Regions from separate parts of the Bradyrhizobium sp. BEA-2-5 genome, predicted to be linked through region 2. Evidence: predicted binding sites of a transcription regulator. Region 2 holds the regulator's gene; each other region holds the start of a gene.
The links. Region 2 encodes PhoB, which activates phosphate uptake and scavenging genes when phosphate is short. Its sites were predicted from a motif close to TGTCATNNANCTGTCAT; they were not measured.
Positions count from the first base shown of each region.

Region 1: a site for PhoB is predicted at 2,201-2,217, ahead of RX327_RS17210 (acetoacetate decarboxylase). Genes of this name have one in related genera too.
Region 3: a site for PhoB is predicted at 4,337-4,353, ahead of ppk2 (polyphosphate kinase 2). Genes of this name have one in related genera too.
Region 4: a site for PhoB is predicted at 3,627-3,643, ahead of RX327_RS01715 (alkaline phosphatase). Genes of this name have one in related genera too.

Region 1 covers NZ_CP136629.1:3,725,196-3,733,112, forward strand. Annotated here, with positions in the region: gene RX327_RS17200 (acyl-CoA carboxylase subunit beta) at 1-900, shown strand, start outside; gene RX327_RS17205 (patatin-like phospholipase family protein) at 996-2,159, opposite strand; gene RX327_RS17210 (acetoacetate decarboxylase) at 2,401-3,186, shown strand; gene RX327_RS17215 (transporter) at 3,329-4,348, shown strand; gene RX327_RS17220 (carbohydrate porin) at 4,397-5,713, shown strand; gene RX327_RS17225 (MFS transporter) at 5,741-7,045, opposite strand; gene RX327_RS17230 (acetyl-CoA C-acyltransferase) at 7,287-7,917, opposite strand, start outside.
Region 2 covers NZ_CP136629.1:982,599-990,515, forward strand. Annotated here, with positions in the region: gene pstC (phosphate ABC transporter permease subunit PstC) at 1-673, shown strand, start outside; gene pstA (phosphate ABC transporter permease PstA) at 678-1,526, shown strand; gene pstB (phosphate ABC transporter ATP-binding protein PstB) at 1,523-2,341, shown strand; gene phoU (phosphate signaling complex protein PhoU) at 2,448-3,164, shown strand; gene phoB (phosphate regulon transcriptional regulator PhoB) at 3,294-4,004, shown strand; gene RX327_RS04485 (IS110 family transposase) at 4,048-4,989, opposite strand; gene RX327_RS04490 (GcrA family cell cycle regulator) at 5,337-5,849, opposite strand; gene RX327_RS04495 (aspartate aminotransferase family protein) at 6,336-7,544, shown strand; gene argF (ornithine carbamoyltransferase) at 7,544-7,917, shown strand, end outside.
Region 3 covers NZ_CP136629.1:2,776,622-2,784,538, forward strand. Annotated here, with positions in the region: gene RX327_RS12900 (FAD-dependent oxidoreductase) at 1-598, shown strand, start outside; gene RX327_RS12905 (amino acid ABC transporter permease) at 657-1,325, shown strand; gene RX327_RS12910 (transporter substrate-binding domain-containing protein) at 1,499-2,377, opposite strand; gene RX327_RS12915 (DUF6294 family protein) at 2,546-2,968, opposite strand; gene ppk2 (polyphosphate kinase 2) at 3,308-4,171, opposite strand; gene RX327_RS12925 (fumarylacetoacetate hydrolase family protein) at 4,419-5,591, shown strand; gene RX327_RS12930 (Lrp/AsnC family transcriptional regulator) at 6,371-6,832, opposite strand; partial or broken gene RX327_RS12935 (transketolase) at 6,964-7,917, shown strand, end outside.
Region 4 covers NZ_CP136629.1:359,647-367,563, forward strand. Annotated here, with positions in the region: gene RX327_RS01690 (hypothetical protein) at 1-24, shown strand, start outside; gene RX327_RS01695 (phosphatase PAP2 family protein) at 112-894, shown strand; partial or broken gene argG (argininosuccinate synthase) at 1,037-2,370, shown strand; gene RX327_RS01705 (TetR/AcrR family transcriptional regulator) at 2,539-3,126, opposite strand; gene RX327_RS01710 (hypothetical protein) at 3,223-3,588, shown strand; gene RX327_RS01715 (alkaline phosphatase) at 3,702-5,459, shown strand; gene RX327_RS01720 (OmpA family protein) at 5,754-7,917, opposite strand, start outside.

The DNA of each region.
Region 1 (7,917 bases), 2.7 Mb from region 2:
GGCGGCGCCGACATTCAGACCCGCGCCGGGGCGGTCGATCACGCCGTCGACACCGAGGAGGAGGCCTTTGCCTGCGCGCGGCGTTTCCTGTCCTATCTGCCGTCATCGGTCTACGAGCTGCCGCCGACATTGCCCTGCACCGACGATCCGGAGCGCGGCGACGAAGCGCTGATGAATGCGGTGCCGCGCAACCGCAAGCAGGTCTACAAGATGCGGCCGATCATTGAGTCCGTCGTCGACAAGGGCTCGTTCTTCGAGGTCGCCAGGAATTTCGGCAAGCCGATCATCATCGGCCTCGCCCGGCTCGAGGGCAGGGCGGTGCTGCTGCTGGCCAGCGACAGCTTTCACTATGGCGGCTCCTGGACGGCCGATGCCTGCCAGAAAGTGGTGCGCTGGGTCGACTTTGCCGAAACCTTCCATCTGCCGATCGTCTATCTCATGGACTGCCCCGGCTTCATGATCGGCCTCGACGCCGAGAAGGCGGCCACCATCCGCCATGGCGTCCGTGCCATGACCGCGGTCAACCAGACCACGGTGCCCTGGTGCACCGTGATCCTGCGCAACGCCTTCGGCGTCGCCGGCGTCGTGCATCAGCCCGCCGACCGCTTCTCGATCCGCTATGCCTGGCCGTCGGCCTATTGGGGCTCGCTCCCGCTGGAAGGCGGCATCGAAGCCGCCTACCGCGCTGACATCGACGCGGCGGAGGACAAAGCGGCGAAGCTGAAGGAGATCGAGGAGCGGCTCAACAGGCTGCGCTCGCCGTTCCGCTCGGCCGAAAAATTCTGGGTCGAGGAGATCATCGATCCCAGGAAGACGCGGTCGCTGCTGTGCGAGTTCGCCCGTCTCGCCGAACCGATCCGCAAGGCCGGGCCGCCGAGCAACATGTCGACGCGGCCGTAAGGCTTTCACGTCGTCATTCCGGGGCGGCCCGCAGGACCGAACCCGGAATCTCGAGGTTCCGGGTTCATGCTTCGCATGCCCCGGAACGACATGTCTTATTCACTCTCCCGATGCACGTCGTGGATCACGATGCCCATGCCGTTCTCGGGCATCTTGATCCATTCGCGCCGCTTCAGCGAGCGCTTGGTGTCCTCGTGCCCGCTCACCCAATGCTCGCGCATCGAGGTGCCGGAGAATTCGTGGTCCTTGGCGTCGCCCTCATAGGCCTTCTGCTGATAGATCAGCTGCAACAACGTGATGCCCGGCAGCCGGGCGTTTGCCTTCTTGAGCTGGCGCTCCTCGTCCGAGAGCTGACCGTCGGGGATTTTTCCCAGCGCGTTGTGCAGGGCGGTGCGCAGATTGTAGGTCTTGCGATAGACGTCGGTGTTGTAGCGGGGGCGCGACGAATACATGATGTCCTTGTGCCGGGCCATCACGTCCTGGATGTCGCGCGGCAGCGCGCCGCGCGCCGAGAATAGGTCGACCTGGAACACCAGCGAATTCATGTTGTCTTCCTGGTCGAGCAGATGCTGCAGCGGCGTGTTGGACACGATGCCGCCGTCCCAGAAATGATCGGTACCGACCTTCACCATCGGCAGCGCCGGGGGCAGCGCGCCGCTCGCCATGATGTGCTCGGGGATGATCTCGTCATGGGCATTGTCGAAATAGATGAAGTTGCCGGAGAGCACGTTCACTGCGCCGACCGCGAAGCGTATCTTCTTGGAATTGATGCGGTCGAAATCGACCAACTCAAGCAACGACTCGCGCAGCGGCGTGGTGTCGTAGTAGCTGGTGGCGGTGCGCGCGCCGGCCGGGCTGAACCACGGATTGCTCTGATGCGGGGTGAAGAAGCCGGGTTGTCCGAGCGTCGTCGTCAGCCATGAGCTGGTGAGGTTGCGGGCCTTGCGGAAGACGTCGCCGTCCGGCGTGTAGTGCCAGATCTTGCGGCTGGTGATGCGATCCCAGAACGTGTGCAGCCGCTCGAGCCGCTTTTCGGGCGGATTGCCGGCGATGATAGCCGAGTTGATTGCGCCGATCGAGACGCCGCACACCCAATCGGGCTCGATGTTGGATTCATGGAGCGCCTGATAGACGCCAGCCTGATAGGCACCGAGCGCGCCGCCGCCCTGCAGGACCAGAGCCACGCGATCGCAGCCTTCCGGACGCCAGCCCGGTGTCGCGTGATCGATATCGTCGAAATGCGGCGTTCGCGCGTCCATATCAGACACTCCAGAATTTGCGGCGAGAATTCAGCGCGCCGATGACGCCGTGATGACAAATGCAACGCCCGCGCTCGGCGCATCCGGCATGCCCGCCTGCATGGTTAGCATTCGCCTCATCAACGAAACGCGAGTCACGCAAGCGCAACCGCGGTCATGTACCTGACGGAAATTCCTCACATCGCTGTCAATCTCGGCCGCTAGCTTTCGCGCAAACTTTTCAAACACGAGGTTATTTGCGATGCGCAGGGAAGATCTGCTCAAGCTTCCGTCGATGCCGGCCGCCGGCCCGAGCTATCCCGCCGGTCCGTATCGCTTCATCGATCGCGAATTCCTCGTCATCACCTATGAGACCGATCCGGAGTTGATCCGCGCCGGCCTGCCCGAGCCACTGGAGCCGATCGAGCGGGCGATCGTGCATTACGAATGGATCAAGATGCCCGACAGCTCCGGCTTCGGCAGCTACACCGAGTCCGGCCTCGTGATCCCCGCGCGCCTGCATGGCGAGGAGGTCAACTTCGTCTGCCAGATGTATCTCGACGATGATCCGCCGATCGCGGCCGGCCGCGAGATCTGGGGCTTTCCGAAGAAGTACGCTCATCCGAAGCTCGAGATCGTCAAGGACACGCTGACCGGCACGCTGGAATATGCCGGCCAGCTCGTTGCGATGGGCACGATGGGCTACAAGCACGAGAGCATGGCGGGCAATGGCGACGTCACCCGCGCGACGCTGTCGAAGACGCAAGTTAATCTGAAGATGATCCCCGGCGTCGACGGCCATCTCGAGGTCTGCCAGCTGGTCGCGATCAACCTGACCGACATCGTCGTCAAGGGCTCCTGGATCGGACCCGGCCGGCTGCATTTGGTGCCGCACGTCAATGCACCGGTCGCCGATTTCCCGGTCAAGCGTGTCGTCGGCGCGCATCACTTCCTCGCCGACCTGACGCTGCCGTTCGGCCGCGTCGTGCACGACTACAACAAGGAGGCCGCGGAAGCGGCGGCGCCGACCGGTCTTGCGGCCGAGTAGGGCGGTCGCTGACATAAAACTGTAACAGGCGCGTCCTCCTATGTTGCGTCGAGGGGACGCGCTTGCTCAGCGTTGCGCGTGGGCGAGGTCTTGAACATGTCATTTCGCGCGGTTGCGTTACCGATTGCCTTGGGGGCGGGCCATGCTGGCTGATCCACCTCCCGCTCCGGCAGGGTCGCTGCTGACCCGTGAGGCGGTCCCCGGTCTGGTCTGGGCGTTCCGCCTGCATCACGACGGCCGTGCCGAGGCGCTTCCGATCGATGCGCCGATCGAGCCGAGCCATGACGGAAGGCTGTGGCTGCACTTCAACCTGACCGACGTCCGCACCCGGGCATGGTTTGCCAACATGCACATCCCGCAGCTCGCGCGGGACCTGCTGCTGTCGAATGACAATTTCCAGCAGATCCACGTCGTCGACAATTGCGTCTACGGCGTGTTTTCCGATCTGGTGCGGGATATCGACGCCGCGACCCGGGAGACCGGCTTTCTCCGCTTTGCGATGACCGAACGCCTCCTGGTCAGCGGCCGCCATCAGGCGCTGTGCTCCGCCGATGCGACGCGCCGCGTGCTCGAGGGCGGCCATCGCGTCGGCAGCGTCGCGGCGCTATTGGAAAAGATCGTCGACGAGATCGCCGACACCATGGACCGCATGACGGACAAGATCGGCACCGATATCGATGCGATCGAGGAGCGGGTGCTCGCCGAGGATACCGGATCGGAGCTGCGCAAGAATCTGAGCCGGATGCGCCGCACCTGTGTGCGCCTGCATCGCCAGCTCGCCGGCCTGCGCGTGCTGTTTCACCGGCTCGAGCAGAAGAACACCGACAATCTCAGCCCGGCGCTGCGGCTGCAGGCCGGCAAGCTCGCGCAGCGGCTCGACGGTCTCGACCACGACATCGTCGAACTGCACGAGCGCAGCCGCCTGCTCGAGGAGGAGCTGCGCTTCAAGCTCGAGGAGGAGAGCAACAAGCATCTCCACGCCTTGTCCGTCGTCACCATGATGCTGCTGCCGCCGACGCTCGTCACCGGCATCTTCGGCATGAACACCAAGGGATTGCCGTTGACCGACGTCGACAGCGGGTTCCTGGTCGCGGCCGGCCTTCTGATTGGGTCGGCGCTGCTGGCTTATCTGCTGATGCGGCGGCTCGGCATCGTCAAATAGTGCGAGCGCACCGCGGCATTCCCGATGTGCAGAGTTCTTTCCCGCGCGATGTTGGTGGCCGCGGCCCTTGCGCTCGGCGCGCCGGCGAATGCCGAAGACAAGCCGATCGCCGAGCGGATTGCTGATACGCGGGCTGCACTCGAGGAGGCCGGCTACCAGTTCAGCCTGACCTATATCGGTGAGGGGTTTTCCAACGTCTCCGGCGGTGTCAGCAACGGCGCGGCCTATACCGGCCGTCTCGATCTCGGTACCACCATCGACCTCGAGAAGGCGATGGGCTGGACCGGTGCGACCTTCCACGCCAACATGTACCAGATCCACGGCGACGGGCTGTCGCGGAGCTATGTCGGCAACCTGTTCCTGGTGTCCGGCGTCGAGTCGCTGCCGGCGACGCGGCTCTATGAATCCTGGATCGAGCAGAAGCTGCTCGGCGGCAAACTCTCGGTGCGCGTCGGCCAGCAGGGCTCGGACGTCGAGTTCATCGACAGCCAGTACGACGACATCTTCATCAATTCGGCGCTCGGCTGGCCCGGCATTGTCGGCACCATTCTGCCGGCCGGCGGACCGTCGCCGCCACTTGCCGTGCCCGGCATCCGGTTCAAGGCCAATCTGTCCGACCGCATCACCGCCTATCTGGCCCTGTTCGACGGTTCGGCTTCGCCGCCGCAGGGCATGGACGACCCGCAGATATTGAACGCCCACGGGCTCAATTTCCGGGTCAACGATCCGCCATGGTGGATCGGCCAGCTCAAATACAAGTTCGAGATCGGCGAGAGCAGGCTGCCGGCGACCATCACCGGCGGCGCCTGGTATCACATGGGCTCGTTCGCCGACCAGCGCTTCTCGGCCGACGGGCTCTCGCTCGCCGATCCCGACAGCTCCGGCGACACGCGATGGCTGCGGCGGGACAACGGCATCTTCATGGTCTATGAGCAGCTGCTTGCGCGCGCCAGGCCGGACGCTGACAAGGGCGTTGCGTTCTTCATGCGCGCCTCGGTCAGCCCGTCGGACCGCAACCTGATCAGCACCTATGTCGACGGCGGCTTCCTGTTCACCGGCTTCAGCGAGGCGTATCCGGACGATCGGTTCGGCATCGCCGCGATCTATGCCAGGATTTCCGACGCCGCACGCGCGCTCGACCGCGACACCCAGATCTTCACGGGCACGCCGTATCCGATCCGCGACTACGAGGCGATCCTCGAGATCACCTACCAGCACGTCGTGAACCCGAATTTCACCATGCAGCCGATGTTTCAATACATCGCCCATCCCGGCGGCGGCGCCGTCGATCCCAACGATCCGACGCAAACGCATCGGATCAAGGACAGCGTGGTGTTCGGGATGCGCACCATCCTGTCGTACTGACCGGCGGACGTCGCGCAGGCAGCGGCCTCAGGCCGCGACCGGCTTCGGCTCCGCCGCCGATTTCGGCTGCGGCCGCGCGATCGCCAGCACGATCAGCGCGGCGAACACGCACAGCGCGCCGGCAATGAAGAACGCAGGCAGGTAGCTCTCATATACCGTGCGGGACAGGCCGGCGCCGAACGCGGCGGCGCCGGCGCCGAGCTGATGGCCGGCAAAGATCCAGCCGAACACCAGATTGGCGCGCTCCGGTCCGAATTTCTGCGCGGTGATCCGCACGGTCGGCGGCACGGTGGCGATCCAGTCGAGCCCGTAGAACATCGCGAAGACGGAGAGGCCGTAGAACGAGAAGTCGCTGAAGGGCAGGAAGATCAGCGAGAGCCCGCGCAGCCCGTAGTACCAGAACAGCAGCCAGCGATTGTCGTAGCGGTCCGACAGCCAGCCCGACATGATGGTGCCGAAGAAGTCGAAGATGCCCATCGCAGCCAAGAGGCTCGCCGCCTGAACCTGCGGGATGCCGAAATCGAGGCACATCGGGATCAGGTGAACCTGGACGAGGCCGTTGGTCGAGGCGCCGCAGACGAAGAAGGTCGCGAACAGGATCCAGAACGCCGTCGATTTCGAGGCATCGCGCAACGTGCCGAGCGCGGCGGCCACGATCGGCGCATTGGCCGGCGGCGGCGCGGGAATTGGCGTGCTTCCCTCGTCGCCGAACGGGCGCAGGCCGACGTCGCTCGGCCGGTCGCGCATCACCAATAGCACGGCGAAGGCGGCGACGCCGAGCATGACGCAGACCAGCCCAAGCGCGACACGCCAGCCGTAGCGCTCGGTCAGCGTCGCCAGGAGCGGTAGGAAGGCGAGCTGTCCCGTCGCGACGCTTGCGGTGAGGATGCCGACCACGAGGCCGCGCCGCGCCACGAACCAGCGCGCCGCGATGGTCGCGCCGAGCACCAGGGCGGTCATGCCCGTGCCGATCCCGATCGCCACGCCCCACAGTGCGATGAGCTGCCAGACCTCGGTCATGCCCAGCGAGAGCACGAGCGCCGAGACCACGATCAGCTGCGCGACCAGCGTCACGTTGCGCAGGCCGTAGCGGTTGAGCAGGGCGGCCGCAAACGGCGCCATCAGCCCGAACAGGACGAAGCGGATCGACAGTGCGGAGGAGATCTCCGCCGTGCTCCAGCCGAACTCCTTCTGCAGCGGCACGATGAACACACCGGGCGCGCCGACCGTGCCGGCGCTGATCAGCGCGGCGAGGAAGGTCGCGCCGACCATCACCCAGCCGTAGTGAATGTTGCGGCGGGCGAGGGTGGAAGCAGGCCAGTTCGAGATCATTGTGTTCCGGATCGATTGCGGTGAAAGCTTTGCGTGATGCGCAATATGGCACGAGGGAGCCATGGCTAAAATGCCATAGTTCCCTCGTTTTAGGACTCAGACGCCAGGCCGTCGTATTGCCTCATGGACGCCTTTCATAACTAACCGTCACTGCGAGGAGCGAAGCGACGAAGCAATCCATCGTTCGGTTCGCGAGGAGAGATGGATTGCTTCGCGTCGCTCGCAATGACGGCATACCGGATCAGTGCGCGACCCGCTCGACCGCGATGGCCGTGGCCTCGCCGCCGCCGATGCAGAGCGCGGCAATGCCGCGCCTGAGGTTCTGCGCCTCGAGCGCATGCAGCAGCGTCACGATTAGCCGCGCGCCGGTGGCGCCGATCGGGTGTCCGAGCGCGCAGGCGCCGCCGTTGATGTTGAGCCTTTCGCGGGGAATGCCGAGATCGCGTTGCGCAGCCATCGCGACCACGGCGAACGCCTCGTTGATCTCGAACAGGTCGACATCGGAGGCAGCCCAGCCGACCTTGTCGAGCAGCTTGCGGATCGCCGGAATCGGCGCCGTGGTGAACCATTGCGGCTCCTGGCTGTGAGTGGCGTGGCCCTTGATCTCGGCGAGAACAGGCAGGCCGCCCCGATCGGCGAGCGAGCGCTTCGTCAGCACGAGCGCAGCGGCGCCGTCGGCATTGGCGGAGGAGGCCGCCGGCGTGATGGTGCCGTTGGCGCGGAACGCCGGCTTCAATCCGGGAATCTTGGCGGGGTCAACCTTCAGCGGATGCTCGTCGTTGGCGATGACGCGCGGGCCGGCCTTCTCGGTCAGCGTGACCGGCGCGATCTCGGCCTTGAACGCGCCGCCCTCGACCGCCTTGCGGGCGCGG
Region 2 (7,917 bases):
GCTTGGCATCGCGATCTTCCTCACCGAGCTCTGTCCGCAATGGCTGCGCCGCCCGATCGGCATGGCGATCGAGCTGCTCGCCGGCATTCCCTCGATCATCTACGGCATGTGGGGCTTCTTCGTGCTGGGCCCGTTCCTGGCCAACACCTTCCAGCCCTTCATGATCAAGGTGTTCGACGGCGTGCCCGTGCTCGGCGCGATCTTCGCAGGTCCCCCGTCCTATCTCAGCCTGTTCAATGCCGCGCTGATCCTCGCCATCATGGTGCTGCCCTTCATCACTTCGATCTCGGTCGACGTGTTCAAGACGGTGCCGCCGGTGCTGAAGGAAGCCGCCTACGGCGTCGGCTGCACCACGTGGGAAGTCGTGCGCAGCGTGGTGATCCCGTATACCCGCGTCGGCATCATCGGCGGCGTCATGCTGGCGCTGGGCCGCGCGCTCGGCGAGACGATGGCGGTGACTTTCATCATCGGCAATTCGTTCCGCATCTCCTCGTCGATCTTCGCTCCGGGCACCACGATCTCGGCGGCGATCGCATCCGAGTTCGCCGAGAGCGACGGCCTGCACCAGTCCGGCCTGATCCTGCTCGGCCTGCTCCTGTTCGTGCTGACGTTCTTCGTGCTCGCAGCCGCGCGGCTGATGCTGATGCGCCTGGAAACCAAGGCCGGAAAGTGAAGCCATGAACCCGATCTATAATTCGCGCCGCCGCCGCTGGGACATCGTCATCCGCGGCCTCTGCATCGGCGCCGCGCTGTTCGGCGTCACCTGGCTGGCCCTGATCCTGATCACGCTGCTCTATAACGGCCTTGCCGGCCTCAGCGTGCAGCTGTTCACCCAGAACACGCCGCCGCCCGGATCGACCGAGGGCGGCCTGCGCAACGCCATCGTCGGCTCGGTGATCATGACCGTGATCGGCGTCGGCATTGGCGCGCCGCTCGGCATGTTCGCCGGCACCTATCTCGCCGAGTACGGCCGCAACGACAAGCTGACCTCAGTGATCCGCTTCATCAACGACATCCTCTTGTCGGCGCCCTCGATCATCATCGGCCTGTTCATCTACGGTGCGGTCGTGGTTCCGATGCGAGGCTTCTCGGCCATCGCCGGCGCGCTGGCGCTCGCCGTGATCGTGATCCCGGTGGTGGTGCGCACCACGGAGGACATGCTGCTGCTGGTGCCGAACCCGCTGCGTGAGGCGGCCTCCGCGCTCGGTCTGCCGCGTTCGCTGGTGATCAAGCGCATCGCCTACCGTGCGGCGCGCTCGGGCCTCATCACCGGCGTGCTGCTGGCCACGGCTCGCGTCGCGGGCGAGACCGCGCCGCTGCTGTTTACGGCGCTGTCGAACCAATTCTTCAGCCTCGGCCTGGACAAGACGATGGCCAACCTGCCGGTGACCATCAACAACTTCGTGCAGAGCCCCTACGCCTACTGGAAGCAACTCGCCTGGAGCGGCGCGCTGCTGATCACATTCACCGTGCTCGCGTTGAATATCGGCGCGCGTATCCTTGGTGCCGAAAGGGCCGCAAAATGACCGAGCTTTCTGTCTCCACGACTGCCGCGGGCCACGTTCCCCAGGTTCCGCTGCCGGAAGCGCCGCCGAAGGTCACCGCGCGCAACCTCAATTTCTACTACGGTGAGCACCATGCGCTGAAGAACATCAATCTGGCGCTGGGCACCAATCGCGTCACGGCCTTCATCGGCCCGTCCGGCTGCGGCAAGTCGACCCTGCTGCGCATCTTCAACCGGATGTACGACCTCTACCCGGGCCAGCGCGCCACCGGCCAGCTGTTGCTCGACCACACCAACATGCTCGACCCCAAGCTCGACCTCAATCTGCTGCGCGCACGGGTCGGCATGGTGTTCCAGAAGCCGACCCCGTTCCCGATGACGATCTACGAGAACATCGCCTTCGGCATCCGCCTCTACGAGAAGATCTCGAAGTCCGAGATGGACGGTCGCGTGGAGAAGGCGCTGCGCGGCGGCGCGCTGTGGAACGAGGTCAAGGACAAGCTCAACGCCTCCGGCCTGTCGCTCTCCGGCGGCCAGCAGCAGCGCCTCTGCATTGCCCGCACCGTCGCGGTGCGGCCCGAGGTGATCCTGTTCGACGAGCCGTGCTCGGCGCTCGACCCGATCTCGACCGCCAAGGTCGAGGAGCTGATCCAGGAATTGTCCGAGAACTACACGATCGCGATCGTCACCCATAACATGCAGCAGGCGGCGCGCGTCTCCGACAAGACCGCCTTCATGTATCTCGGCGAGTTGATCGAGTTCGACGACACCAGCAAGATCTTCACGTCGCCGAGCGACCGGCGCACGCAGGATTACATCACCGGCCGGTTCGGCTGACCGGCGCATGATCCGGAAAAGTGGCAACCGGTTTTCCGATCAGGTCATGCTAAAATTCAGGACACGAAACCATGATCCCCGGGACCATGGTTGAGGGAGACAAGCCATGGGTTCTGAACATACCGCAAAGGCTTTCGATACCGACCTCCAGGAACTCACGCGCCTGGTCGCCGAGATGGGCGGCATCGCCGAGCGCATGATCGTCGATTCCGTCGACGCGCTGATCCGCCGCGACGTCACGCTCGGTCAGCGCGTCGTCGCCGCCGACATCGAGATCGACAATCTGCAGCGCAACATCGAGGAGCGCGCCGTGCTCACCATCGCCCGCCGCCAGCCGATGGCCGTCGATCTGCGCGAGATCGTCGGGGCCATGCGCGTTGCGACCGACCTCGAGCGGATCGGCGATCTCGCCAAGAACATGGGCAAGCGTGTCGCCGCGCTGGAGACCGACTTCCACCCGCTCAAGCTGTTCCGCGGCCTGGAGCACATGACCGACCTCGTGCAGCAGCAGGTCAAGTCGGTGCTGGACGCCTATGCCGCGCACGATCTGCCGGCGGCGATGGCGGTGTGGAAGGGCGACGAGGAAGTCGACGCCATCTGCACCTCGCTGTTCCGCGAACTCCTCACCTACATGATGGAGGATCCGCGCAACATCTCGTTCTGCATCCATCTGATGTTCTGTGCCAAGAACATCGAGCGGATCGGCGACCACGCCACCAACATCGCCGAGACCGTGTTCTACATGATCGAGGGCCAGGCGATCACCGACAAGCGGCCGAAGGGCGACATGACGACCTTCGCCACGACGGTGCCGGGCAGCTGAGGCTTGATCGGCAAGCGCGGAACCGGATTGTCCTTCGACAACTCGTTTCCGCGGGGACTATGCTCAAGGAAGTAAGCGTTTCGGTTTGCGTCTGGGCAACGGATCACCACAGAGAAAGAACTTAAACCGATGAGCGCACGCATTCTGGTAGTCGAAGACGAGGAAGCGCTGACGACGCTGTTGCGCTACAATCTCGATGCGGAAGGCTATGACGTCGAGACGGTGATGCGCGGCGATGATGCCGACACCCGCCTCAAGGAGCACATTCCCGATCTGATCGTGCTCGACTGGATGCTGCCGGGCCTGTCGGGCATCGAGCTGTGCCGGCGGCTGCGCACCCGTCCCGAAACCAAGCAGCTGCCGATCATTATGCTGACCGCGCGCGGCGAGGAAAGCGAGCGGGTGCGGGGACTTGCGACCGGTGCCGACGACTACATCGTCAAGCCGTTCTCGGTGCCGGAGCTGCTGGCCCGCGTGAAGGGCCTGCTCAGGCGCGCCAGCCCCGAGCGGCTCGCCACCGTGCTCGCCTATGGCGATATCGAGCTCGACCGCGACAAGCGCCGCGTGGCGCGTTCGGGCCGGCCGATCGATCTCGGCCCGACCGAATACCGTCTGCTGGAGTTCTTCCTGGAGCATCCCGGCCGCGTGTTCTCGCGCGAGCAGCTGCTCGACAGCGTCTGGGGCCGTGACATCTACATCGACGAGCGCACTGTCGACGTCCACATCGGCCGCCTGCGCAAGCTGCTCAATCTCGGCCGCGAGCAGGATCCGATCCGCACCGTCCGTGGCGCCGGTTATGCGCTGGACGATCGGTTTGCGAAGGCGGAGCCGCAGCCGTAACGGCCACAACTAGTGCGCAATTGCGCACGGGAGCCGGCAACTGTTATGTCGGCTTGGTCTGCAGGTAGGGCTTTCTGTCGCGCATCATGGCGTTGAGGACCGTTAGGAGCTTCCTGGCGACGGCAATGAGAGCGAGCTTGGCTGGTTTGCCGACCTGTCGCAGCCGCGCGTAGAAGGCCTTGAATGGATCGGCCCGACGAACCGCGTTCAGAGCCGCCATATAGAGGGCGTCACGAACGCGCTTTCGGCCGCCGGCGATCTTGCGTTTTCCACGGAAGGCGCCGCTGTCGACGTTGAAGGGGGCAAGGCCCGCGAGCGCGGCGATCTGCTTCGCTCCAACATGTCCAAGTTCCGGCATCTTCGCGATCAGCTGCATGCAAGCCACGGGACCCACGCCCGGCAGTGAGCGCATCAACCGCGCATCGTCCGCGATCTCCGGCTCGGCCTTGGTCAATGCGTTGATATCGGCCTCGATCTCGGCGATCTCGCCGTCGAGAACCTCAATGAGCCGACTGATCCGTTCGGCCATGGCGCGGTCGTCGGCCTCGCTGCGCCGGTTCTTCTCCTGCGCGCGCATGAGAACCAGTTGGTCCCGCCGTTTTGCAAGCCCTGCCAAAGCGTTGCGGGCGGGATTGGCGGCCCGCTCGGTTGCCGGCTGCATGACCCGGCCAAAGGCCGCCAGCATCCGTGCATCGATCGGATCGGTTTTGGCAAGTTGGCCGCTGGCCCGCGCAAAATCGCGAGCTCGAGCCGGATTGATCCGAGCGAAGCGGACACCGGCCTGGCTTAGGGCCTCGCGAAGCGCGAGGTCATAGGCGCCCGTGGCCTCGAAGACGACCAGCGCATCGCATCGCCAACGCGCCACCTGCTGTGTGATGGCCTGTGCCGCGTTGGCGATGCGCCTGGACACGCCGTCAGCTTCATCAAAGATATCGAGATGCTTCTTGGAGACGTCGATTCCGACATAACGAGGGGGTATGATCACGGTGCCTGTCCCTGTGATGCGAGGTCTGTTGGCGCAGCCTCGTGCAACTGTTCAGGTTGGTAATGGAACGGGCGGGAGGCCGAGCCGGCTCACGGCGTCAAGCGCCAAGGACCCAACGGCTTCCCGCCCAACCCATCCTGACAGACTTCCAAGACACAGGGACCCATAACCACGAATGGGCGTTGTTAGAGAGCCGTCTGGCCGCTTGCCGATTGCGCCGGCCGCGGCGTATGGGTCCCGGCATGCGCCGGGACGACGCTGGGCATATAGCCGAGCTACGTCACACAAAAAAATCCCCGCTTTCGCGGGGATTTGTTTTTGAGTTCTTCCGACGTTTTCCCGAGTGCTCACTTGATCTGCGGTTTCGCCGACGGCCGGCGGCGATCGGCGGCGGGCTGGTAGGCCACGCGCGAATGCTGGGCGCAGTAGGGCAGGCCGGAGAGCGCCTTGCCGCCGCAGAAGAAGAAATCCGGGCTCGATGGATCGCCGACCGGCCAGTGGCAGGTCGCCTCGTTCAGCTCCAGCAGTGACAGCCGCTGGCTCATCGGCACCACGTTGTCGTAGGTGACGGGTTCGGCCTCGACCTCGACCTCGAAGGCCTGCGCCAGCGCGGTGTTGCCGCGGGCAACGGGGCGGGTCACCCGCATCATGTGCTGCGCGGGGCGCGCCTTGCGCGGCCGGGGCGCTGCCGACGAAGGGCTCTTGGCGCGGCCGGACAAGCCGAGCCGGTGCACTTTGCCGATCACGGCATTGCGGGTCACATTGCCGAGCTCCGCCGCGATCTGGCTGGCCGAAAGTCCGGCCTCCCAGAGCTTTTTCAGCTGCTCGACGCGATCATCGGACCAGGTCAAAACCGTCATTGCATTCTTCCCTTCGCGTAGCGCCGGCCAATCGTTGGAGCGGCGCTGCGAGCCAATCTGGACAAATATCCCTGCGGCCAGAATCCCTTAGCCCTCGCCGGGCACGGTGTTGCGCCCGAACGTTTACGCGAGACACGAAGGCTACTTAGAGGGTCCAGTACCGCTGCACGAGATGTCGTATCTGACAGTCCAAACGCTACAATATGGCGTGACTCCCGCGCAAGAGTCCGCCGACTCGCGTCCACATGTTCCCACACAGTTAAGCAGTTCGATGAGGGTTTTCCACCGCACCGGAATGCTCCGGATTGCGCTCGTTTCGCATTGCAGGAAGGCCACTTCGTGGCGATTGACACTTACTGACCGCAGCATAGAATGCCCGCCACGTGCCGCCCGCAAAGGCGGCCGTTTTGTTTTCCGAAGCTGGCCGTTGCTGCGCTGGCGTCAAGGCGCGCGGCAATTGTCGGCTTCAAACCGTCAGTGATCGCCATGACCAACGCTGCCACGTCGCATCTGCTCCCCGTCTTCGCCAGGGTCGATCTCGGCTTCGAGCGCGGTGAGGGCGCCTGGCTGATCGCGACCAATGGCGATCGCTATCTCGATTTCACTTCCGGCGTGGCGGTGAATGCGCTCGGCCATGCGCATCCCACGCTGGTCAAGGCGTTGCAGGAGCAGGCGACGAAGCTCTGGCACATGTCGAACCTGTTCCAGAGCCCGGACGGCGAGAAGCTCGCGGCGCGTCTGTGCAATGAAAGTTTTGCCGACTTCGTATTCTTCTGCAATTCCGGTGCCGAGGCGCTGGAAGGCGTGATCAAGCTGGTGCGCCACCATCACTTCTCCAAGGGGCATCCTGAGCGCTATCGCTTGATCACATTCGAGGGCGCCTTCCATGGCCGCACGCTGGCGACGCTGGCCGCCACCGGTTCTGCAAAATATCTCGAGGGCTTCGGTCCGCCGATGGACGGCTTCGACCAGGTGCCACATGGCGACCTGGAAGCCGTGAAGAAGGCGATCGGCCCGAACACCGCCGGTATCCTGATCGAACCGATCCAGGGCGAGGGAGGCGTGCGTTCGGCACCGCCGGCGTTCCTCAAGGCGTTGCGCCAGCTTTGCGACGAGAAGGGCCTGCTGCTCGCCTTCGACGAGGTGCAGACCGGCATGGGCCGCACCGGCGAACTCTTTGCCTACAAGCGCACCGGCGTCGTGCCCGACGTGATGTCGCTTGCGAAGGCGCTCGGCGGCGGTTTCCCGATCGGCGCGGTGCTCGCCACCGCTGACGCTGCGCGCGGCATGGGGCCGGGCTCGCACGGTTCGACCTTCGGCGGCAATCCGCTCGCGATCTCGGCTGCGAACGCCGTGCTCGACGTCATGCTCAAGCCCGGCTTCTTCGATCACGTGCAGAAAATGTCGCTGTTGCTGAAGCAGAAGCTCGCCTCCGTGATCGATCGCCATCACGATGTCGTCAGCGAGGTGCGCGGCGAGGGGCTCCTGATCGGCATCAAGGCCGTGGTGCCCTCGGGCGATCTCGTCGCGGCGCTGCGCGCCGAAAAATTGCTCACCGTCGGAGCCGGCGACAATGTCGTGCGCTTCCTGCCGCCCTTGATCGTGACCGAGGCCGAGATCGATACGTCGATCACCGCGCTCGAGCGCGCCTGCGCGACATTGTCGGCGGCGCAGCCGAAGAAGGCGGCTGGATGATGAGCAAGCCGGTCCGTCACTTCCTCGACATCAACGAGCTGCCGCTCGGCGAGCTGCGCAACATGCTGTCCGCCGGAGCCGCCATGAAGGCGAAGCAGAAGGCGCACCAGCCGGTCAGGCCGCTCGAAGGCAAGACGCTGGCGATGATCTTCGAGCGGCCCTCGACGCGGACGCGGGTGTCGTTCGATGTCGCCATGCGCCAGCTCGGCGGCGAGCCCATCATGCTCACCGGCGCCGAGATGCAGCTCGGTCGCGGCGAGACCATCGCCGACACCGCGCGGGTGCTGTCGCGCTATGTCGATGCCATCATGATCCGCATCCTCAATCACGAGGCGCTGCTGGAACTTGCGGCCTATGCGACCGTGCCCGTGAT
Region 3 (7,917 bases), 1.8 Mb from region 2:
CACGATCAGGCAATCCGGGGTCCGGCGGATCGAGCCGCACGGCGACGGCTGGCGCGTGCAGCTCGCCGACGGCGAGATCGCCGCGCGCCATGTCGTGGTCGCGCTCGGGCCGTGGTCGGCCGAACTGCTGCGGCCGCTCGGCTATCGCGTGCCGCTGGCCTTCGAGCGCGGCTATCACCAGCATTTCGTGCCGAACCCGGCACGCAAATTGCTGCGGCCGATCCATGATGCGGAGGGCGGCTTTCTGATGACGCCGATGGAATCGGGCGTTCGCGTCACCAGCGGCGTCGAGCTCACCGCGCGCGACGCGCCCTCGAATTTTTCGCAGCTCGAGGCGGTGGTGCCGATGGCGCGCAGCGTGGTCGAATTTGGCGATGCGGTCGGCGAGCGCTGGCGCGGCGCGCGGCCGACGCTGCCCGACAGCCTGCCGATGATCGGTGCGGCGCCGCGACATCGCGGGCTCTGGCTCGCCTTCGGCAACCAGCATATCGGCTTCACCACCGGCCCCGGAACTGGCGCCGCAATTGCGGCGATGATCGCGGGCGATGCGCCGCCGTTCGAGGTGCGAGCATTTTCGCCAGACCGGTATATCGCGTGACTCGTGCGAGGCCGCCTGCGATGTTTGGCGATCAAGCGCGCGGCAACCGAGGGGCAGGATGAACTACGTCTGGGATTTCGGCATCCTTGCCAAGTACAGCCATCTGTTCTGGCTCGGGCTCGCCTGGACCATCGCCTACACCATCGGCACCATTATTCTCGGGACCTTGATCGGCCTGATCGTTGGCATGCTGCGGCTGCGGCGCATTCCGGTGATCGACTGGCTCCTGATCGCCTATATCGAATTGTTCCGCTGCACGCCGCTGCTGGTGCAGATCATCTGGTTCTACTACGCGTTTCCGGTCGTGATCGGCGTCAACATCCCGGCGCATGTCGCCGCCGTCAGCGTGCTCTCGCTCTATGGCGGCGCGTTCTATGCCGAGATCGTGCGCGGCTCGATCGAGAGCGTGCCGGTCGGCCAGTGGGACGCCGCGAAGGCGCTCGGCTTCCGCGGCTGGCGCCTGATGCGGCTCGTGATCCTGCCGCAAGCGCTGAAGCCGATGATGGCGCCCTATGTCAACCAGTCGGTCACGCAGCTCAAGAACACCTCGCTGGTCTCGATCATCGCGGTACCCGATCTCGTCTACAACGCGACCTTGATCAACGCCGACACCTACCGGCCGCTCGAGGTCTACACCATCGTGGCGCTGATCTATTTTGCGATCCTGTTTCCGTCGACGCTGGTGGCCAGGCGGTTGGAGCGCGGGCTGACCTACGACAAGGTGTGAGTTGCTTGACCTCTCCGGCTTGCGGGGAGGTCGGATCGCATCGTTAGATGCGATCCGGGTGGGGGCTCTCTCCATACATAGGGCGTCGCTTGTGGCGACACCCCCAACCCCGGCCCTCCCCCGCAAGCGCCCGCTAGCGGGAGAGGGAAATCACTGCCGTCTCGGCAATCGCCTCAAATACTCAACTCCACCGGCACATCCTCGGGCTTGACGCCGGCGAGGCCGAGGCCCTTCACGAACCATTCGCGCATCTGGCCGATGCCGCGGTTGTAGTCGATCCACACTGAGAGGAAATCGCGCCAGCGCTTGTCGGCTTCGCGCCGCACCGCCGTGCCGCTCGCGATCGTCACCGACGGCGAGGCCAGGATCTTGTAGGTGCCGAGGTTCGGGTTTTTGGCGATCGCGGTCAGCCCGAGCACCAGCGCGTTGACCACGCAATCGACGCGGCCCGACGACATTTCCAACATCACCTCGTCGCGCGACTTCAGCGACTTGATGGTGGCGTTCGGCGCAAAGCGGCGCGCCACCGCCTCGTTGGCCGAGCCGACGTCGACCGCGATCTTGACCTCGGGCTTGTTGATGTCGGCCCAGGTCTTGGCTTCCAGCCCCTTCTTCAGCATCGCGCCGAACGGATGCGGGAACACCAGATTGGTGAAATCGACCACCAGCGCGCGCTGCGGCGTCGGGTTGAGCGCGAAGCCGAGGTCGATCTTGTTGGCCTGCAGATCAAGGATTGAATTGCCGTAGGTCGACTCGACGTATTCCAGCTTGACGTTGAGCAGTTTGGCCAGATCGTTGGCCATCTCGATCGAGAAGCCGGACCAGGTGCCCGAGGCGAGGTCCTTGTTGAAATAGGGCAGCTCGCCCGGCAGCACCGCGATCCGCAGCACCTTGTTGGCCCGGATGCGATCCAGCGTGTTGTCGGCTGGCGTCTGCGCCGAGGCCGGCGTTGCCATCGCGGCCGCGAGCGCCGCGCCGCTGCCGATCCCGAGCGCATAGCGCAGCGCGTCGCGGCGATCTTCGGAGATTTTGATGTCGTCGGATTGAGTCAAGCGGGCCTCCCTGCACCAGATCGGGGGAAGCCTAGCGTCGGTATCCGGTGCCAGCAAGTGCGCGCGCCTGCACCATTGGTAGGCGAGGGCGCGGTCGCCTACGTGCCGGACTTCACCTCTCCCGCTTGTGGGGGAGGTCGAATAAGCCGCGAACCGCGCCCTTAGGGGTTAGCAACGATAGGTCATGTTCGCCCCTGTGACCGAAGAAAAGAAAACGGCGGGGAAGCTCAGTTCGGCTACCCAATCGAGCACTTGGTTGTCTGTCTGGGTTTCTGGACTTGAAAGGTGTGGAAATTGAAAAAGCACCGTCCCGTGAATATCCAAAAGAACGAGACGATCGATAACCCAAACATCACCGTCGTCGGTCGAGAAAAATTTTGCCAGCAATTCTGCTGTTCCGTCAGAACGAAGCCTGAGAGTGGGGCCGTTGTTCAGGGTGCCGTTCAAGAAGCCGGACAGCTTGCAATCGCCGTAACGAATAGGCGCGCTCCAACTGAGGTCAAGGGTTTGGATAGCATGTGTCGCAACACCCTTATAGCTTTCAGGCTGGTCGGTCGCCGAGCTTTTGCTTTCAAGATGTTCTTTCAACATAGCGTACGCCTCCTTCTAGCCCGCGAATTGCGAGCAACCTCTGGTTTAAAGGGAGGGCGCAAAAGGACCAGTGAGCTGCCTCACAATCTACAATCGCGATTTAGTGATCCTCCCCCGTAAGCGGAGGGCAATCGCATATGGCCGTTTGAGGCAATCGGAGTTCCCGCAAACTCGTCATGCCCGGGCTTGTCCCAGGCATCCACGTCTTCGTTTCCACGCAAAGAAAAGACGTAGATGGCCGGGACAAGCCCGGCCGTGACGGCGCGGAAGAATTGGTTCATTCCAAATGCGATTGCCCTGCCCGTAAGCGGGGAGGACAGAGCGTGCTCGTGCCCAGAATCAATATCGTCCCGGCACGTACATCTCCTGCGGGATCGGGCCGCGGTGATAGTCCGGGTTGCGCATTCGCGGCGGCAGCACCACCGGCTGGTGGGTGACCGCCTGATAGGGGATCTGGCTCAATAGATGCGAGATGCAGTTGAGCCGGGCGCGCTTCTTGTCGACGGCGTCGACGATCCACCATGGCGAGTCGGGCAGGTGGGTGCGCTCCAGCATCGTCTCCTTGGCTTTGGTGTACGCCTCCCAGCGACTGCGGGACTCGACGTCCATTGGGCTCAGCTTCCACTGCTTGAGGGGATCCTTGATCCGCATGGTGAAGCGGAACTGCTGCTCGTCGTCGGTGATCGAGAACCAGTACTTGACCAGGATGATGCCGGAGCGGATCAGCATGCGCTCGAATTCCGGCACTGACTTGAAGAACTCCTGATACTCGTCCTCCGAGCAGAAGCCCATCACGCGCTCGACGCCGGCGCGGTTGTACCAGCTACGGTCGAACAGCACGATCTCGCCACCGGCCGGCAGGTGCGCGACGTAGCGCTGGAAATACCATTGCGTGCGCTCGCGCTCGTTCGGCGCCGGAAGCGCCGCGACGCGGCAGATGCGGGGATTGAGGCGCTGGGTGATGCGCTTGATCACGCCGCCCTTGCCGGCGGAGTCGCGGCCCTCGAACAGCACCACGACCTTCTTCTTCTCGCTCTGCACCCAGTCCTGGAGCTTGACGAGCTCGCCCTGGAGGCGAAGCAGTTCCCGGAAATAGAACTTGCGGTCGATCGACGGCCTGCCGGCGGCGCCGTCATGGTCGAGCTCGTCGAGCCTCATGTCGTCGAGCTCGAGCTCGAGTTCCTCGTCGAGGCTGTCGGCCATCTCTTGATGGATGCGGGCGCGCAAGGCTTCATCCCGCAAGTCTTCGTCCCGCAAGGCTTCATCCCGGGAGGCTTCGTCGGTGAGGGCGGAGGTCGTCATGAAGGTCCGTCTTTCAGTGTGTTAGATGGATCGGACGGCAGCATTGACGGGCGATGTTACCCCTCTATGACAATGCCATGACCGCTGTTTCACGCCGCCGGGCGGACTGTGCTAACAAGCCGACAAAGCCAAAAAGGGAGATGTGCCGATGATATCGCTCACGCCAAAAGACGTCCTGCCGGAGGACGGCACCGCTGGCACGCTGGTCGGGCGGGTCTGGCTGCCGCAGGCCGGCGGGCCGGCCGTCGTCGCGGTGCGGGCAGACGGTGTGTTCGACGTCACGGCGCGGTTTCCGACGGTGAGCGCGCTCTGCGAGGAAAGCGATCCCGCGGCCGCGCTGCGCGCCACGCGCGGCGAGCGGATCGGCGATTTCGAGGCGATCCTTGCCAACACCCCGCCCGACCGCCGCGACAAGGCCAGGCCGCATCTGCTCGCGCCGGTCGACCTCCAGACGCTGAAAGCCGCCGGCGTTACCTTCGCCATCTCGATGCTGGAGCGCGTGATCGAGGAGCGGGCCAAGGGCAATCCGGCTTCGGCCGAAGCAATCCGGAAAGAGGTCACGCGTCTGATCGGCGACGATCTGTCCAAGCTCAAGCCGGGCTCGGACCAGGCGATGCACCTGAAACAGGTGTTGATCGATCAGAACGCCTGGAGCCAGTATCTCGAGGTCGGCATCGGCCCCGACGCTGAAGTCTTCACCAAGGCGCCGACGCTGTCGTCGGTCGGCACCGGCATGGACGCCGGCCTGCATCCGAAATCGACCTGGAATAATCCGGAGCCCGAACTGGTGCTGTTCGTCTCCAGCCATGGCAAGATCGTCGGCGGGGCGCTCGGTAACGACGTGAATCTGCGCGACTTCGAGGGCCGTTCGGCGCTGCTGCTGTCGAAGGCCAAGGACAACAACGCGTCCTGTGCAATTGGTCCGCTGCTGCGCCTGTTCGACCAGACCTTCTCGCTCGACGATGTCAGGAAGATGGATGTCGGCCTGACCGTGACTGGCACGGACGGCTTCGTTCTCGACGGCCATTCCTCGATCAGCAAGATCAGCCGCGATCCGACCGATCTGGTCGCGCAGACCATTGGCAAGATCCATCAATACCCTGATGGCTTCGTGCTGTTCCTTGGAACGATGTTCGCACCGGTCAAGGATCGCGATGCGCCGGGGCAGGGGTTCACCCACAAGCGCGACGACATCGTCACGATCTCCGCGCCCCAGCTCGGCAAGCTCGTCAACCGCATGCGCACCAGCGACGAGTGCGAGCCGTGGACGTTCGGCATCGGCGCGCTGATGAAGAACCTCGCAGAGCGCAAGGTGCTGTGAGGATCAGGACGGGACGGCGAGTCCACTATCTCGACCACTTCGTCGGCCGTGCGCGGCCTGTCGCGTGGCGGCAGGTCGGCGCCGAGTTGCGCCGACAATCCGGTGACGTTCAGCCGCCTCTCGCAGCGCGTTGAACGACGACGATGGTGACTGTGCCGAAGCGGCGGCGTTGTCGAACATGTTCAGAAACCTGCGCGGCAGATCGACCGTGTGGCGCAACTTGAGCGCGCTAAAACACGCGGAATTTGCAGCTTTTTCCTAGCTTTATGTGAACCAGTTCATCCTCGTTCGCGCCGGTCCGCTCCAGCATATTGGCTCGACGCGAACAGAAGGAGTCGCGGACATGAGCGAGCAGCCATCAAACGGAATGCCCGATTGGCTCACCACCGATATGCTGGTCATTGCCGTCTCACTGGCCATCATCGTGATTGGGATATGGATTGCGCCATAGCCTGGTTGTCGCGGCGAGGCCGTCCAGCCGGGCAGGGCGCCAGCGCCAATCACTGAGTTGCCCGACGGCGCAAGCCTCTTTTGCAAAACGGAACGAGATGCAAAGCTCGGACGATTCATGTCGCGAGAGTGCGAAGGTATGCCACTGACAGCGCAACACACTCAATGTCGTCCCTGCGAAAGCAGGGACCCATAACCCCAAATGCAAATTGTTAAGCGATGCTGCAACGACGAGTCCCTCTCACAACAACTGCTGCGGCGTATGGGTCCCGGCCTTCGCCGGGACGACACTGTGGGGTCGGCGTCATTCGAGTGACCAACCAACGCCCTCACACCGGCAGCGCGATCGAATATTTCACCTGGCTGAGCGCGAAGCTGGACTCGATCGAGGCGATGCCGTCGAGCCGGGTCAGCTTGGTCTTGAGGAACGTCTCGTAGGAGGCGAGGTCGGCGGCGACGACGCGGAGCAGATAGTCGCGGTTGCCGGTCATCAGATAGCACTCCAGGACCTCGTCCCATTTCGAGATCGCGCGGGCGAAGCGGTTGAGGTCCTCCTCCTTCTGCCGCGCCAGCTTGATCGAGATGAAGACGCTGACATGCAGTCCCAGCGCCTTCTGGTCCACGGTCGCGATATAGCGCGAGATCACGCCGCGCTCCTCCAGCAGCTTGACCCGGCGGTGGCAGGGCGAGACGGAGAGTCCGACCTTGTCGGCGAGCTCCTGCATGGTCATCCGGCTGTCGTTCTGGAGCAGACTCAGGATCTTGCGGTCGATGGCATCGAGGGCGGGCATTGGGATGAACTCGTCAGTTGAAGTCGGATCGTGGGAATTTATCCCAATTTTTCCTGTGCTGTCGCGTGGAATTGAGATTTTCGCGGCCGCTTGCGGCAGTAACATTCCGGCATATCGCCCGGAGCATTGCCATGGGAATCGCGCCTGAACGCCTCGACATGCTGACCGCGCTGGCCCGCAAGGCGCTGTGGCTGTCGTCCTGGACCATCCACCACGCCAACCACGTCCGCGCCAATGCGGACGGCCTCAAGGTCGGCGGCCACCAGGCCTCCTCCGCCTCGCTCGCGACCATCATGTCCGCGCTGTACTTCCACGTGCTGCGGCCCGAGGATCGCGTCGCGGTGAAGCCGCATGCGAGCCCGGTGTTCCACGCCATCCAGTATCTGTTTGGCCGCCAGACCCGCGAGAAGCTGGAGAATTTTCGCGGCTTCAAGGGCGCGCAATCCTATCCGTCACGCACCAAGGACGTCGACGACGTCGATTTCTCCACCGGCTCGGTCGGCCTCGGCGTCGCGCAGACGCTGTTCTCTTCGCTGGTGCAGGACTACGTCAAGGCGCATGGCTGGATGAAGGACCGCCGCGAAGGCCGGATGATCGCCCTCGTCGGCGACGCCGAGATGGATGAGGGCAACATCTTCGAGGCTCTGGCAGAGGGCTGGAAGCACGGCCTGCGCAACACCTGGTGGGTGGTCGACTATAACCGTCAGTCGCTCGACGCCGTCGTGCGCGAGGGGCTCTGGGAAAAGTTCGAGACCATGTTCCGCAATTTCGGCTGGGACGTGGTGATCGTGAAATACGGCCGGCTGATGCGCGATGCCTTTGCCGAGCCCGGCGGCGAAGCCTTGAAGCGCTGGATCGACAACTGCCCGAACGCGCTCTACGCGGCGCTGTGCTTCCAGGGCGGCGCGGCCTTCCGCAAGCATCTGCACGACGAGATCGGCGACCAGGGCGAGGTGTCGGCGCTGATCGAGCGCCGCAGCGACGACGAGCTGCTCGCGCTGATGTCGAATCTCGGCGGCCATGACATGGCGAGCATGCTCGAGGCGTTCGACTCCATCGATCATGATCGCCCCGTCTGCTTCATC
Region 4 (7,917 bases), 620 kb from region 2:
CCGTCGCAATCGCCGCGGCCGTGATGACAGCTCTCACCCTCCCCTGGAGGGGGAGGGTAAAGAATGACCGCGCACTTTTCATGCTCATCCGCCTCCGCTAAACCGCGCGCCATGAACCGGACTGGACTTTTCATCGCCCTGGCGCTGTCGCTCATCGTCGGAATCCTGTTCGGGATCTATCCCGAGCTCGACCTGAAGCTCGCGGCCATGTTCTACGATGCCGCGCAGAAGACCTTTCCGATGAAGCTCGACGCGGTGGCGTCGTTCGCGCGCGATGCGGCGATGTGGATCGCCTGGGCGCTGGTGCTGCCGGCGATCGTGACCATCGTCTGGAAATTCATCCGCCCGGACCGGCCGATGCTGATGTCCGGCCGCGCCGCGGTGTTCCTGCTCACCACGATGCTGCTCTCGGCCGGCATCCTCACCAACCTCACCTTCAAGACCTATTGGGGCCGGCCACGCCCGGTGGTGGTGACCGAGTTTGCCGGCGACCAGCAATTCGTGCCGTGGTGGGATCCGCGCGGCGGCTGCGCGCGCAACTGCTCGTTCTTCTCCGGCGAGGGCGCCACCGCGTTCTGGACCTATGCGCCGGCGGCGCTGACGCCGCCTGTCTGGCGGCCGCTGGCCTTCGCCGGGGCCACCGTGTTCGGCATCGTCACCAGCGGGCTTCGCATGGCCTTTGGCGGCCATTTCTTCACCGATGTGGCGATCGCAGGCCTGGTGTCGTTCTTCACGGTCTGGCTGTTCTACGCGCTGATCTACCGCTGGGCAGCGACCCGGCTGACCGACGCCCAGGTCGATGCCGCGCTGACGCGCCTTGCGATGCCCGGCTACCGGTGGATGCAGCGCTGGCGCCGGGGCGGCAAGGCGGCGTCCAGCCAGCCCGAGGCCTGATTTGGGTCTGATTAAAGGCGTGCCCCGCCAGCGGAAATTTGATATTCGCCGCAGAGCATGATCCGGAAAAGTGGAAGCCGGTTTTCCGAAAGATCATGCTCAGAGCAGAAACATCATTGATTTCGACCGATTGGACCGTCCCATGACCACGATCCTGAAAAGCCTGCCCAAGGGCGAGAAAGTCGGCATCGCGTTTTCGGGCGGCCTCGACACCAGCGCGGCGCTGCTCTGGATGAAGCAGAAGGGCGCGTCTACGCCTACACCGCCAATCTCGGCCAGCCTGACGAGGCCGACTACAACGAGATCCCGCGCAAGGCGATGGAGTTCGGCGCCGAGAAGGCGCGCCTGGTCGATTGCCGCACGCAGCTGGTGCACGAAGGCATCGCCGCGATCCAGTCCGGCGCCTTCCACATCTCCACCGGCGGCATCACCTATTTCAACACCACGCCTCTGGGGCGCGCGGTGACCGGCACCATGCTGGTTGCGGCGATGAAGGAGGACGGCGTCAACATCTGGGGCGACGGCTCGACCTTCAAGGGCAACGACATCGAGCGCTTCTACCGCTACGGCCTGCTCACCAATCCCGGCCTGAAGATCTACAAGCCCTGGCTCGACCAGCAGTTCATCGACGAGCTCGGCGGCCGCGCCGAGATGTCGGCGTTCATGACCGCCCAGGGCTTTGCCTACAAGATGAGCGCCGAGAAGGCGTATTCGACCGACAGCAACCTGCTCGGCGCCACGCACGAGGCCAAGGATCTCGAGAGCCTCGACAGCGGCATCAAGATCGTCAACCCGATCATGGGCGTGCCGTTCTGGCGCGACGACTGCAACGTCAAGGCCGAGAAGGTCGTGGTGCGTTTCGAGGAAGGCCAGCCCACGGCGCTGAACGGCCAGACCTTCTCCGATCCCGTCGCGCTGTTCCTCGAAGCCAACGCCATCGGCGGCCGCCACGGCCTCGGCATGAGCGACCAGATCGAGAACCGTATCATCGAGGCCAAGAGCCGCGGCATCTACGAAGCGCCCGGCATGGCGCTCCTCCACATCGCCTATGAGCGCCTCGTCACCGGCATCCACAACGAGGACACCATCGAGCAGTACCGCATCAGCGGCATGCGCCTCGGCCGGCTGCTCTATCAGGGCCGCTGGTTCGACTCGCAGGCCCTCATGCTGCGCGAGACCGCGCAGCGCTGGGTCGCGCGCGCCGTGACCGGCGAGGTCACGCTGGAGCTGCGCCGCGGCAACGACTATTCGATCCTCAACACCGAGAGCCCCAACCTCACCTATGCGCCGGAGCGGCTCAGCATGGAGAAGGTGGAGGACGCCGCCTTCACGCCGGCCGACCGCATCGGGCAGCTCACCATGCGCAACCTCGATATCGCCGACACCCGCACCAAGCTCGGCCTCTACAACAAGACCGGCCTCATCTCGAGCGGCGAAGGCTCGCAGATCTTCCAGCTTGAGAACGACAAGGACTGAGGCGGTGCTCTCTCGCCTCGTCGTCCCGGGCAAGCGAAGCGCGACCCGGGACCCATAACCACCGGCCGTGGTTTATGAAGCACGCTGGTGCTCCAGCGCGCTTCCACGATCCCTTCCTGTGGTTATGGGTCCCGGCCTTCGCCGGGACGACGTGGAGAGAGCGTTCGGCTACTTCACCCTGAGCGCATCCAGCAGCGAGCGGAACGCGCGCGCGTAATCGGTGCCGGTCTTGCTGATGTCCGGCCCCGCGGAGACCGCAACCGCGGCTTCCGTGACTGCGCCGAGCAGCAGCCGCGCCAACGGCTCGACCGGCTGGCGGGCGATCAGGCCGGCCTCCATGGCCGCCGCAATCGCGCGCGGCAGCTTGCCGCCGAAATGCCTGGCGTCGATCTCGCGCCAGCGCTCCCAGCCGAGCACGGCGGGACCGTCGCGCAAAATGATCTGGCCGGTCGGGCCCTTCGAGCACGCCGCGAAATAGCCCTGCGTGCCCGCCGCCATCGCCGCCAGCGGATCGTTCTCGGCGCGCGAGATGCGGTCGAGATCGGCGACGAGGTCGAGCGACACCTGCTCGAACACCGCCTCGAACACCGCCTCCTTGGTCGCGAAGTGATGATAGACCGCGCCCTTGGCGACGCGCGCGCCGGCGGCGATGCCGTCCATCGTCGCAGCGGCGAAGCCGCGCTCGCCAAAGATGCGCCGCGCCGCCTTGACGATGGCGGCTCTGGTTTTCTCGCGCCGTTCGGCCTGGGTTGCCATCGTCCATCTCTAGCCCAGGTTCCGTAGCGGCGCCAGTTGACTTACCGACTCTTGGTCGATAAATACCGACTGTCCGTCGGTAAATGGAGAGTGCTGATGCCCTCGCTTAGGACGTTGCAAGCCTTCGCTGACACGGTGGAATCCAACGATCATGTCGGCGCGATCAGGAATTTCTATTCAGTCGATGCCCGCACCCAGGAGAATGACGGCGAGTGGCGCGTCGGCCGCGAGGCGCTGGCGGCGCGCGAGGCGGCGGTGCTGGCCGCGGTCGCCGGCGTCAAGACCACGCGGCTCGGGCCGCTTTTGCTCGACGGCGATCATTCGGCGATCTGCTGGCGCTTCGAATTCACGGCTAAGGACGGCAAGGTCCGCAGCATGGAGGAGGTCGCCTGGCAGACCTGGCGCGGCGAGGAACTGGTCGAGGAGCGCTTCTTCTACGATCCGCAGCAGATGGCGCGCTGAAATCACGCCGGCCCTTGCGGCAATACGCCCCGGCGGCGCCTCATTACGCCGTCATCCGCCGCCACTAGCCTCCGCCCCGATGCGCATGATGCGCAAGGGGCGGAGCATCGATCATGATCAAGCGAGTTGCCGGCGTGGCCGTCACGCTGGCGTTGTCGGCAGCGCCGGCGTTCGCCCAGACGATCTATCCGATCGATCGTGCCGAGATCCTGGCCGGAGCCAAATTCGACTTCAAGGTCGAGCTTCCCGGGCCGGTCGATCCCGCCAAGTTGAAGGTGACGGTGAACGGCGCGGATTACGCGACCGCGTTCGGCCAGTCCGGAACATTCACCGAGCGGGAGGCTGGAAAAGACCAGTCGGCACTGTTGCTGCGCGATGTCTCGCTCGCCAGGCCCGGGCAGGTCGCCGTCGAAGTCAGCGACGGCACGCAGAGCCGAAAGGTGACCTGGACGGTCTACGATACGGGGCCGCGCAAGGCGAAGAACGTCATCCTGTTCATCGGCGATGGCATGTCGCCGGCGCACCGTGTCGCAGCCCGAATCCTGTCCAAGGGGATTTCGGAGGGCAAGAGCCGCGGCAAGATGGCCATCGACGACATGCCTCACATGGCGCTGGTGGCAACCGCAGGCTCGGATTCGATCATCACCGATTCCGCGAACGCGGCGAGCGCCTATGCGACCGGGCACAAGAGCGCCGTCAACGCGCTCGGCGTCTACGCCGATCGCACGCCCGATCCGCTCGACGATCCCAGGGTCGAGACCATCGCGAGCCTCGCCAAGCGCCGGGCGGGCCTCGCCGTCGGCGTCGTCACCAACACCGAGATCGAAGACGCGACGCCGGCGGCGATGGTTGCGCACACGCGCCGCCGTGCCGCCTACGACGAGATCGTCGAGCAGTTCTTTGCGGCGAAGCCGGACGTCCTGATGGGCGGCGGCAGCGCGAATTTCCTGCCGAAATCCACGTCCGGATCGAAACGCAAGGACGATATCGATTATCTCGCGCGCTTCCGCGATGCCGGCTATGCGGTCGCGACGACCGCAGGCGAACTCGCCACGCTCGCGGCCAAAGCTGATACCTGCCAATTGCTCGGCCTGTTCGCCGCCGGCAACATGGACGGCGCGCTCGACCGCAAATTCCTCAAGGGAGGCGGCGTCAAGAAATTCCCCGAGCAGCCCGACCTGACCGAGCAGGTGCAGGCGGCGCTGCAGCTGCTGTCGCGGAATGAGGCCGGCTTCTTCCTGATGGTCGAATCCGGAATGATCGACAAATATGCTCATCTGCTCGACATGGAGCGCGCCGTCTACGACACGATCATGCTCGACAATGCGGTGCGGCTGGCGAAGGACTGGGCCAAAGCGCGCAACGACGACACGCTGATCCTGGTCGTAGCCGACCACAACCATCCGAACAGCTTGGTCGGCACCATCAACGACGACATGGCGGCGACACCTAACGTGCCGCTGCGTGAGCGCGTCGGCGTCTACGATCGGGCTGGATTCCCCAATTATCCGGCGCCGGATGCGGAAGGTTATCCGGCACGCATCGACGTGAGCCGCCGGCTGGCCATCTTCTCCGCCAGTCTGCCCGATCACTACGAGACGTTCCGTCCGAAGCTGGACAATCCCAACGAGCCGACCGTCAAGGCCGGCGCCGACGGGACCTTCAAGGCCAACGACAAATACAAGGACGTCCCGGGCGCCGTCCTACGCCCCGGCAATCTCTCGGCGATGATCGGCGCCAGCGTGCATTCGGGCGAGGACGTCATCTTGACCGCGACCGGGCCGGGCAGCGAGCGCGTGCACGGCTCGATGGACAATACCGAAGTGTTCCGCGTGATGGTCGAGGCGCTGGGGCTGGGCGCGGGGAAGTAACGCATGATGAGATTGAGACGAGGCATGCCCGCTGTACCTCTCCCGCTTGCGGGGTCGAGATGAACAAGGTTTGCTGTTGGAGGGTTAGTGTGAGCATCGAGGCTTCTCCAACTTCCCCTTAAAGAGGGGAGGTCGCTTTGCTCGCGAGTGCAAAGCGGGTGGGGATCTGCTCTCTCCGCAGCCACCGTCACCTGCGGCTGACCCCATCCCGACCTTCCCCCCTTTCAGGGCGAAGGAGAACAAACAAAAATGGCCGGGGTCGCTCCCGGCCATTTCGTAACGTGATGTCGCGGCTCAGCGCGGCGGCGCGGCGGAGGCAGTGCCGCCATTGAGCAGCGGCGTGATGCGGCGGACCGTGACGCGCCGGTTGATCACGCTCGGTCCTTGCGTCTGTTCCTTCAAATACTGCTCGCCGTAGCCTTGCGACGTCAGGTTCTCCGCCGGGACACCGAACTGCTGCGTCAGCAGTTCGGCCGCGGACTGCGCACGACGGTCCGACAGTGACAGATTGTCGACCTCGTTGCCGACCGCGTCGGTGTGCCCCTCGATCAGGAACACCTCGCGCGGGTTGCGCTGGATCGCACGGTTGAGGCCGTCGGCGATCGCTTGCAACCGGGCCGCCTGGTCCGGTGGGATGGTCCACGATCCCGTCTCGAAGTTGATCGTGTTGACGTCGATGCTCGGCATCTGCATGCGAACATTGGGGCTGTAACGGATCTCGTCGAGCGAGTAGCGCCGATCGATCCGCTGCACCGGTGGTGCCTCCATGGTCTCGTAGATCAAGTCCGGCGACGCCTCCTGGGCATCGACGATGTAGCGATCATAGGGCATGTTGACGACCGGCGGCGGTGCGTCGACATAGAAGCCGCCGACCGACCGCGGATCGCGGTAGGTGTTGTCGATGATGATCACCTCGCGCCCGGCGGGGTCCCTGCGGATGCGCCGCATCAGCCGGCCGTCGGTTCCGACCACCGTGATGATCTCGCTGCCGTCGGGACGGATCACGACGGTGCGGGTTTCGCCGCCGACGGTGTCGGTGCGGATGTCGCGGGCCCCATAGCGGAAGCGATAGAGATCGTTGCCGCGGACATAGGCCTGCCCGCCCGGATCGCGGACGATGATGCGGTCCGGCTCGGTGTAGACGGTGCGGCCGCCTTCGACGACCTCCTGCCGCTGGCTGTGCAGGTCGGCGATGCTTCCGCCGATGATGGCGCCGGCCACCACGCCGGCGCCGACCGCGGCACCGATCGCGAGCGGCTTGATGTTGTCATGCCGCGGAGGCGGCGGCAGCGGCGCTGCGACCGCTGGCGCGGCGCGGAAGGCCGGCGCAACCGTCGGCGGCGCGTATTGCGCGCGGCCGGGCGGTGGCGTTGCGGCGGGCGAGCCGGGAACGACCGACGGCGCCGGCGCGCCCATGGCAGCTCCCTGGGCTGGCGACACGCCGGGCGCAACGCCCGGTCGTGCCGGTTGACCCGGAGCCGGGGTCGCGCCAGGCGTGCCCATTGCCGCGCCCGGGGTCGCAGGCGTTCCGGGCGGTGTCGCCGGACGTCCCTGCTGACCTGGCGCCGGTGGCGTCGGCGTCGCGCCGGGTGCCGGAGGCGTTGTTGCGGCAGGCGGGGTGCCTGGACGTGCGGGCTGTGCGCCGGCTGCCGGAGGCGTCGGTGTCGCACCGGGAGCTGTCGCGGCGGGCGGCGTGCCCGGTCGTGCCCCTGCTGCCGGAGGCGTCGTCGTTGCCGAAGGCGCGGGCGTTGACGTCGCCGCGGGCGGCGTGCCCGGCGGTTGCTTGGCGCCGCTAGGACGCTCACCGCGTTCGCCACCCGGACGATCGCCAGGGCGGCGTTCGGCCGGAGCCGTTGTCGGAGCTCCCGGCGTTGCGGGAGTCGGTGTCGGCGTTGCCGCCGCGGGCGGCGTGCCGGGACGTGCTGCCGGCGCGGCATTCGGCGTGGCGCCGGGCGCCGGCGTCGGCGGCGTGTGCGCGGGTCCCGCGCCAGGCAACGGCGTGCCGGGTCGCTGCGGTGCTGCGGCCGGCGGCGGTGGCGTCGGCGTGGGATGTGCGGGGGCAGCCGTCGGCGGTGGCGGGGTTGGCTTCGCAGGCGCCGCTGCGGGCGGCTCCGGCCGTGCCGGTGCCGGCGCGGGTTTCGCGGGGGCAGCCGCGGGCGGAGGCGGTGTGGGATGTGCGGGAGCAGCCGACGGCGGAGGCGTCGTCGGGCGCGCCGCAGGCGGCTCGGGCCGTGCGGGAGCCGGCGGCGGTGCCGGATGTGGTGCGGCTGCCGGAGGCGGCGTCGGCTTTGCCGGTGCGGCCGCGGGCGGCTCGGGCCGGGCAGGTGCCGCAGGCGGGGTCGGCTTCGCGGGCGCTGCGGCCGGCGGAGCAGGATGCGCGGGTGCCGCAGCGGGAGGTGGCGCCTGCGGATGCGGTGCTGCGGCCGGCGGTGCGGGACGTGCAGGAGCACCCGGCGCG